One region of the Pseudoalteromonas sp. JC28 genome, then DNA from elsewhere that is predicted to be linked to it. Evidence: predicted binding sites of a transcription regulator. Region 1 holds the regulator's gene; each other region holds the start of a gene.
What was found. Region 1 encodes sigma-54, which starts transcription at its own class of promoters, with help from an activator protein. Its sites were predicted from a motif close to GTTGGCACGNNNNTNGNNT; they were not measured.
Positions count from the first base shown of each region.

Region 2: a site for sigma-54 is predicted at 1,076-1,094, ahead of glnA (glutamate--ammonia ligase). Genes of this name have one in related genera too.
Region 3: a site for sigma-54 is predicted at 998-1,016, ahead of DS891_RS00820 (PAS domain-containing sensor histidine kinase). Genes of this name have one in related genera too.
Region 4: a site for sigma-54 is predicted at 983-1,001, ahead of DS891_RS12475 (BON domain-containing protein). Genes of this name have one in related genera too.

Region 1 covers NZ_QOKX01000007.1:480,498-482,681, forward strand. The annotation lists gene lptB (LPS export ABC transporter ATP-binding protein) at 1-206, shown strand, start outside; gene DS891_RS17605 (RNA polymerase factor sigma-54) at 253-1,752, shown strand; gene hpf (ribosome hibernation promoting factor) at 1,782-2,069, shown strand; gene ptsN (PTS IIA-like nitrogen regulatory protein PtsN) at 2,071-2,184, shown strand, end outside.
Region 2 covers NZ_QOKX01000014.1:35,731-37,914, reverse strand. The annotation lists gene DS891_RS23055 (penicillin acylase family protein) at 1-228, opposite strand, end outside; gene glnA (glutamate--ammonia ligase) at 1,153-2,184, shown strand, end outside.
Region 3 covers NZ_QOKX01000001.1:210,676-212,859, reverse strand. The annotation lists gene DS891_RS00820 (PAS domain-containing sensor histidine kinase) at 1-962, opposite strand, end outside; gene DS891_RS00815 (DNA-3-methyladenine glycosylase I) at 1,199-1,798, shown strand; gene DS891_RS00810 (sigma-54 dependent transcriptional regulator) at 2,067-2,184, opposite strand, start outside.
Region 4 covers NZ_QOKX01000005.1:134,944-137,127, forward strand. The annotation lists gene DS891_RS12470 (outer membrane beta-barrel protein) at 1-320, opposite strand, end outside; gene DS891_RS12475 (BON domain-containing protein) at 383-946, opposite strand; gene DS891_RS12480 (mechanosensitive ion channel family protein) at 1,183-2,067, shown strand.

The sequences.
Region 1 (2,184 bases):
TAGATATAAAGACAATCATAGAGCACCTAAAAAACCGTGGTATCGGTGTGCTTATCACCGATCATAACGTTAGAGAAACACTGGACGTATGTGAAAAAGCCTACATCGTTTCACATGGTGAGTTAATCGCTGCAGGCACGCCAGAACATGTTTTGGCAGATCAAACCGTAAGAGATGTCTACCTAGGCGAACAATTCAAGCTATAGTTAAGACGTAGTATTAATAACTGTTAAAAAGGATTGTTAGAGATACATGAGGCAATCATTACAGCTGCGCATGGGGCAGCAACTTACAATGACTCCGCAACTGCAACAAGCCATTCGCTTGCTGCAGCTTAGTACATTGGATCTGCAACAAGAAATACAAGAAGCATTAGACAGCAATCCATTGTTGGAAGTGGAAGAAGGTGATAATACTGACGGCGAAAACGCTGACCAACACAGCCAAGAAAAGAGCCGTGCTGACGACAATCAAGATTCAGCCGATGAAACGCAGGTTAGTGACTATGAGATAGACTCAGATACCGCCATGAGCAAAGACACTGTGAGCGATGACCTTGCCATGGATGTCACTTGGGACGAGTATATGAGTGCAGCGCCTGCTGCAAGCTCAGGTCCACTTCCCGATGACGATAATGTTTATCAAGGGGAAACCTCTGAATCTCTCCACGATTATCTCATGTGGCAACTCGAACTGACACCATTTAGTCCAACAGATAGAGCTATTGCGATTGCGATTATTGAAGCGGTCGACCTGTCAGGCATTCTAACACTGTCTTGCGAAGACATTTTAGAAAGCATTAATGACGAGAATAGCGAAGAGCCTATTGAGCTAGATGAAGTCGAAGCCGTACTCAAACGCATTCAGCTTTTTGACCCTGTCGGTATCGCAGCGCGTAGTTTACAAGAATGCTTATGCATTCAGCTAAACCAATTCGCCCCAGATACCCCATGGATTGCCGAAACAAAAATGATCCTGACAGAGCATATCGACTTGCTTGCCAGCCGTGACTATCGAACTTTGGCTAAGAAAACGCGCCTTAAAGAAGCCGATCTCAAAGAGGTCATGACGTTAATACATAGCCTTAACCCAAAGCCTGCGGCAAGCATTATTCATGAAGAGCCTGAATATGTGATCCCTGACGTATCGGTGAAAAAAGTAAAAGGTCGTTGGGTCGTAGAGCTAAATCCTGATGCTATGCCTAAAATAAGAGTAAATGACCATTACGCTGCGATGTCTAGAACGGCGAAATCCAGTACGGATAGTCAGTTTATTCGCTCACATTTACAAGAAGCAAAGTGGTTTATTAAAAGCTTAGAAAGCCGAAATGATACTTTATTAAAAGTTACCAATTGCATTGTGCAACAACAACAGGCATTCTTTGAACATGGCCCCGAAGCAATGCGCCCTATGGTGCTAAATGATGTTGCTGAAATGGTTGAGATGCATGAGTCCACAATTTCCCGTGTGACAACACAAAAATACATGCATACACCTCGGGGAATATTTGAGCTGAAGTATTTCTTCTCTAGCCATGTAAGTACGGAAAATGGAGGTGAGTGCTCTTCTACAGCAATTAGAGCACTTATCAAAAAGCTGATAGCTGCAGAGAATACCGCGAAGCCATTGAGTGACAGCAAAATTGCAGATATCTTAGCTGAGCAAGGAATTAAGGTAGCGAGACGTACGATTGCAAAATATCGTGAATCCCTAGCCATTCCACCGTCAAATCAGCGTAAAAGCTTGATATAAGACGTAAAACCCAAGAAGGAAAAATGCTTATGCAACTAAATCTAACTGGTCGCCATGTAGAAATTACTGACTCATTAAGAGACTATGTCACCAACAAGTTTGCGAAGCTAGAAAGGCACTTTGATCATATCAATAATGTGCATGTGATCCTTGATGTCGAGAAACTAGTACAAAAAGCAGAAGCAACATTACACGTAAACGGCGGCGAGCTATTTGCATCAACAGAGCATCAAGATATGTATGCCGCAATTGATGGCCTTATCGACAAGCTAGATCGTCAAGTTATTAAACACAAAGAGAAGCTCACTCGACACTAAGATGAAATTAAGTGAATTAGTGAACAAGGACTGCAGTAAAGCTGCGGTCCTTTTTAATAGCAAAAAACGTATTTTAGAATACATCAGCGAACTGGCTCATAGCCAAATTCCAAAT
Region 2 (2,184 bases), on a different contig from region 1:
TAGCGCCTCTTTTGCAGCATCAGCAAGCCCCAAAGTACGCATATATTTATCACGCTCAATTGTTGATGCTCCAAAGACCTCACTCAAAGTACCTTTAATTAATCGGCGCTGTAACTCCATTTGCCAAAGCCGATCTTGAGCTTGAACATATCCCATAGCGAAAAAAGCATCATGATCACTTTTCGCGCTTATATTTGGAACTCCGTACTTATCTCTAGAGATACTCACTTTGTTACTCAAAGCGCTATCGCTTAATGTTATATTATCCAGAGGTAAAGTTTCTCTCTCGTCTAAGTAAAAATAAGAGATGATTATAATGAGGGGAATAAATACTAAAATAACAAATCTTAATGCTAATGACTCTCGAGAAAACACCTTACTTCTTCCTTGCATATCAACAGTAACAAACGAAAATTTAGCCTATTAGAGTGCATCAAGTAGCCCCTTTAACATTAGACTCAACTTATTAATATCAGGTACATAGTACCCAAAAAATGAAACCGATCAACACAAAAAACAAAACAAAAATTAACTCGATTAACACAATTAACACACAGGACACAATTGAGAAATACAAAATTGCATAATGTACATACAACTTCCTCACATGCAGTATCATTCACCTAAATACAGACAAATAAATGGTGAACAAAAAGTCGCCTATAAAATGCGGGCTCTTTGGTGTTAGCGTATATAAACAAAAGATGTAAAAATTAATCTAAGAAGCAGTTAATGAGCAAAGAAAAGTTTCGATTAAATACCTAAAGAAAGGTGCTTTATATGCAATATTTAGAATGTATTTTTTCTATAAATTTAGAAATTAATTTCAATTTTCTGCTCAATACCAGACCACCATTAGTGCAGACAACTGAATATACTCGAGCAATTTTTAGCTATTCGATATCTTGATACCTTGAGCATTTAATCAATATCAACTACAACAGAAATGGAAAGTGTCGTTGTCAGGAAAAATATTACGCACCACCATGGAACACTTACGCACCAATTTAGTGCAAAACATCCGTTCACAGATCAGTGAATTTAAATAAATCACTAAAAATCAAACAGTTAAACAATTGGCACGATTAACGCTTATCAAGGTGCAATTGCAGTACATTGCAGCAAAAAATAACCCAACGAGTCGGAGGACACATGTCACAATCGGTTTTAGATTTTATTAAAGAGCACGACGTAAAATTTGTTGACTTACGTTTCACAGATACAAAAGGTAAAGAACAACACGTATCGATCCCGCATCATCAAGCCGATGAAGACTTCTTTGAAGACGGCAAAATGTTTGATGGCTCATCTATCGCTGGTTGGAAAGGCATCAACGAATCTGACATGGTACTTATGCCTGACGCAGAAAGTGCTAAGCTAGACCCGTTCGCAGAAGAAACAACCCTTATCGTCCGTTGTGACGTGGTTGAACCAAACACACACCAAGGTTACGAGCGTGACCCACGTTCAGTAGCTAAACGCGCTGAAGAGTTCATGCGTTCAACGGGTATTGCAGACACCGTATTATTCGGTCCTGAGCCAGAGTTCTTCTTGTTTGACGATGTTAAATTTAAAACTGACATGTCTGGCTCAATGTACAAAATTGATGCTGAAGAAGCGGCTTGGAACTCAGACAAAGACTACGAAGGTGGTAACACAGGTCACCGTCCTGGCGTAAAAGGTGGTTACTTCCCAGTAGCACCGGTAGATTCGTCTAATGATTGGCGTGCAGCTACTTGTTTAGTACTTGAAGAGATGGGCCACGTTGTTGAAGCGCACCACCACGAAGTAGCAACTGCTGGTCAAAATGAGATTGCGACTCGCTTTAATACTATGGTAACTAAAGCAGACGAAATCCAAGAGATGAAGTACGTTATCCACAACATGGCTCACCTATACGGTAAGACAGCAACCTTTATGCCTAAGCCAATCGTTGGTGATAACGGTTCAGGCATGCATTGCCACCAATCACTTGCTAAAGACGGCAAGAACATCTTCGCAGGCGACAAGTACGGCGGTCTATCTGAAGAAGCGCTTTACTACATTGGTGGTATCATTAAGCATGCTAAAGCAATCAATGCATTCACTAACCCAGCAACAAACTCTTATAAGCGTCTAGTACCAGGGTTTGAAGCGCCAGTTATGCTTGCATACTCAGCACGTAACCGCTCAGCATCAATCCGT
Region 3 (2,184 bases), on a different contig from region 1:
GACTTAGTTGTAAAAAATGGTTCAAACAACTTGTCGACTAAGGTTTCATCAATACCAGGACCATTATCAACAACTGAGATACGTACATACTCGCCACACGGCTCGCGCTCTGCATTAAGTTCAATGTGTGCCGCACTGCCAATTATTTGAATACTGTTGTGGATCAGGTTTTGGATCGCACTTGCAAGCGCCGTACGATTACCTAATATTTCGATATCTGGCTCGGGTAAAAATGCTTCCAACTTTGCTTGGTTAAGCTCAACCATAGCGTCAGCACCCGCTTTGACTTCACTCAATAACTGTTGCATTGACACTCGCTCAACCACTTGTTGTTCACCGCTTTTAGCGAACAACAGCATGTCATTAACTTGGCTTTCTAAGTCTTTTAACCGAGACATCAACTTATCGTGAAACTTTTCTCGAGAAGCCGAAGGAAGATTAGCTGCACCAAGATTTGCACCATATAACATCGCAGCCGATAACGGCGTACGCACTTGATGCGCCAATGAGGCAACCATTTTTCCTAACGCACTTAATCTTTGCATATGCGCAACACGACTTTGGAGCCGGCGCGTCTCGGTGAGATCTGTCATCAAAATGAGTTGCCCAGGTTCCGGTGTTAGCGCGGTAATATCTAACTTAATTCTTCTGCCATCTTTAAGAGAGACTTCATGACCATCGTCCTGCTGTGGTCGAAATGAACGCTGAATAACGCTAAACCACTTTTCACCTTCGAGTGGTTCACCCAACATATCCATCGCGATTTGATTTGCCTTGGCAATCATACCTTGACCATCAAGTACCACGACACCCGCAGGCATAGTATCAACAAGATGGCTTAACCAACTCGCCTGCTGCCTAAGGTCGCTTAGCTCACCGACGTAGGCTTCTTGCAGCAAACAGGGATTGTAGCGATTCGTCGTTGGTACAAATTGTGGATTAATAACATGTGCTAATGCCATTTTTCCGCTCTCTTAAAAATAAACTCAATGGATAAAAGCAAAAAACGATCCAACTTTATATTCCTTTTAAAACATAGAGTTATATAACACTTAACAATATCAATTTATTGACACTGTTTTTATATACAGCATTGTGATAGAGTTTTTGAAAGCCAAATGTGATGCCGCAATGAGTAGTTGGCGTAATAAATCATTTAGCTTATTCATATTCACAATTAGATAGAAGAGAGCCAACAATGACAATACGATGCGGCTGGGTGGACGAGAGCAAACCCGATTATGTTGAGTACCATGATAAGGAATGGGGAAGACCTGTACTGGATGACCAGAGCTTGTTTGAGTTTATCACATTGGAATCTGCACAAGCTGGCTTAAGCTGGTATACCATTTTAAAAAAACGTGAAGGCTATAGAAAAGCATTCCACGATTTTGATGTACACAAAGTGAGCCAGATGACAGAGCAAGATATCGAGCGGCTATTAGCATTTGACGGAATTATTAGAAACCGCGCAAAAATCGCAGCAACGATAAACAACGCTAAGCGATTTATTGAAATTCAGCAAGAGTTTGGCAGCTTTGCAAAATACCAGTGGCAATTTGTTAATTACAAGCCTGTTATCAATCCCATGCGTGACAAACACGATGCCGTTGCCACCAGTGAACTCAGCGACAAATTTGCTAAGGACTTAAAAAAACGTGGATTTAAGTTTTTAGGCTCAACCACCGTGTATGCACATATGCAAGCTTGCGGCATGGTTAACGACCATGCCGATAACTGTTTTTGCAAACAAACCATTATTGCCAGTTATCAAGACTTGGATTTTACTCAACTTTAAACAATAAAGTACAAGGCCGCGTATTAAGCGGCCTTGCTGAGTTGAGCCGGTAACCTGAACTTGGAATAACAACTTGTTCTCTAGCAGCTGTTATCCCTTACTACTGCGTTAAATTTGCTTGCAATAGGCCAGCTATTGACGCACAAATTTGCCTTGTATTAAGAAATAACTTCTAGCTAGAGTGATACTACGCTTTTGAATTTAGTGATTTTAGTGGATTAACTTACTTCTTATCCCGAGTTCAGGTTAGGTAGTAATTGATGAACTATCAGTCACGATTGAGATTATACTTTTTCATCTTCTCAACTAATGTTGTTCGGCGAACGCCCAAGATTTCAGCCGCTCGAGCAACCACATAATCGTAGCGCTCTAAAGCTTGAGTGATC
Region 4 (2,184 bases), on a different contig from region 1:
GCTGAAATACGTGTAGATAAAGAAATACCGTCTATTTCAGCAGAGTTGTCAATGTCACTTGCTTCGTCGAAGTTCTCATAGGCAAGTTCAAAACTCCAATATGGATTAATTTTTGTACCCACATACGCTTTTAGCATAGAAGAGTCGTCGTCGAATGAAGTGTCATTCTCACGATCTTCCCATTGGAAAGAGTATTGGCCATAACCGATACCTGTGTAAATTTTATAATCATCTAGTCCAAAATCAGACTCCGCGTGAGCGGCTGTGGATGCAAGACCTAGAGAGGCAAGTAGCGCAGCAGCAATTGTTAATTGTTTCATCTTTACTCCTTAAATCAATATAAGTATGGGAGGGGGAAAGCCCCCCTCAAATCAAAATTGGCTTATGATTTTGTGGTAACGCGAAGGTTATCTTTTACATCTCTAACGTCATTGGCGTTTTTCGCGATTTGCACAGCAAGTTTGCGCTCTGCTTCGCTACCTACATGACCGTTTAATGTTACGACTAAACCTTCCACATCAACATCGATGTCAGTACCATCTACATCTGTGTCGAACAGATAGCGAGACTTAATTACTGTTGCGATTTTTGCGTCAGTAAAACCGCTATCGCTTTCGTAATTGCGCTCTTTTTTGCGCTCATCTGACATATCTACGATAGTCAGGTCGTTTTTCACTTCTTTTACGCCATCGATACCTAGTACCAGTTCTTCAGCCAGCTTTTTATCTACTGAGTGTTCAACTTTACCGGTTAGCACTACAACGCCGTTCTTTACATCAGTGTTAATGTCAAAGTTGTTCAGTTCACCGTTGAAAAGCAGTGTTGCTTCTGCTTTACCGTCTATCCAAGCGTCACTCGCTTCTTTTTCCCAAGAGTTATCAGCAGCAAATGCTGAAGCAGTAGTAAGTGAAGATACTAGTACAGTTGCAATTAATGTCTTTTTCATAATTAAACTCCTTTAATTTCGTAGTCGAATTATCTGTTGCAGCTGTTGTGCCAACCTTTAACTTATTGATAATTATGTGATTTATTTTTATGGAGTAAGTTTTAAGGAAGAATTTACCGAGAAGATGTGTAAATTAGTTTGTAATAATTACCTTTTCCATGAACGGCTAATTAATATAACTAGGAATGATTACTGCATTCTAGATTTGTCGAGTACTTAAATAGGAATATTTGATTATGAATTTAGAAAAATTCTGGACGTTAATTAATGATAAGTTAATCTCTTGGCTTGAATCCGGTGTGCAGTTACTACCGAATATGATCCTAGCCTTAATGATACTCATATTCTTCACAGTTTTGGCTAAAATATCTTCAATTTGGTTTTCAAAGGCAATTAAAAAAGCAATAAAGACAGAACAAGTGGCTTCACTTATTAGTTCCATATTTAAAGTCTCTATTATTGCCATTGGGATTTTCTTCGCTTTAGATATAGTAAAACTATCAGGTGCTGTAATGTCATTGTTGGCTGGGGCGGGGATCATTGGCCTTGCTATTGGCTTTGCATTCCAAGACATGACCGAGAACCTCATCGCTGGATTTGTGATGGGGGTCAGAAAACCTTTTATGGTCGGTGACATTATAAGAACCAAGGATTGCTTTGGCACGGTAAGCAAAATCAATTTGAGAAACACCTTAGTAGAAAACTTTTATGGCCAGCTGTCTTATATCCCCAACAAAATTCTCTTTAAGAATGAGTTACAAAACTACACTAAGCTTGGCAAGCGAAGAATAGAAGTACCAGTTGGTATCTCGTATGCGGACGACCCAGAGCAAGCCCGAGAGGTGATTGTTGAGGCAATTAACAAGCTTGATTTCGTAGTAAGCCAAAAAGAAACAGATGTCTATGCAGAGTCTTTTGGTGACAGCTCTATTAATCTATTAGTGTGGTTTTGGATAGATTACCCAGCAGATCCGGGCTTTATGGTGGTCAGGCACAAAGCAATTTGCACCATTAACCGTGTATTAGCTGATAACGATATCTTAATTCCTTTCCCAATTAGGACTATGGATTTCAATGCTAAAGGGAGCACAACCTTAAGTACGCAATTATCACAGGAATAATTTACATCTAGTTTGTAATATTTTCACCGGTCTGAAGGTGCTTAGATTAAAAAGCCTTATATAATAAAGGTTTATGATTTGGCATTTAATCTGCATTAGTGAAAGGGACAGAAAATA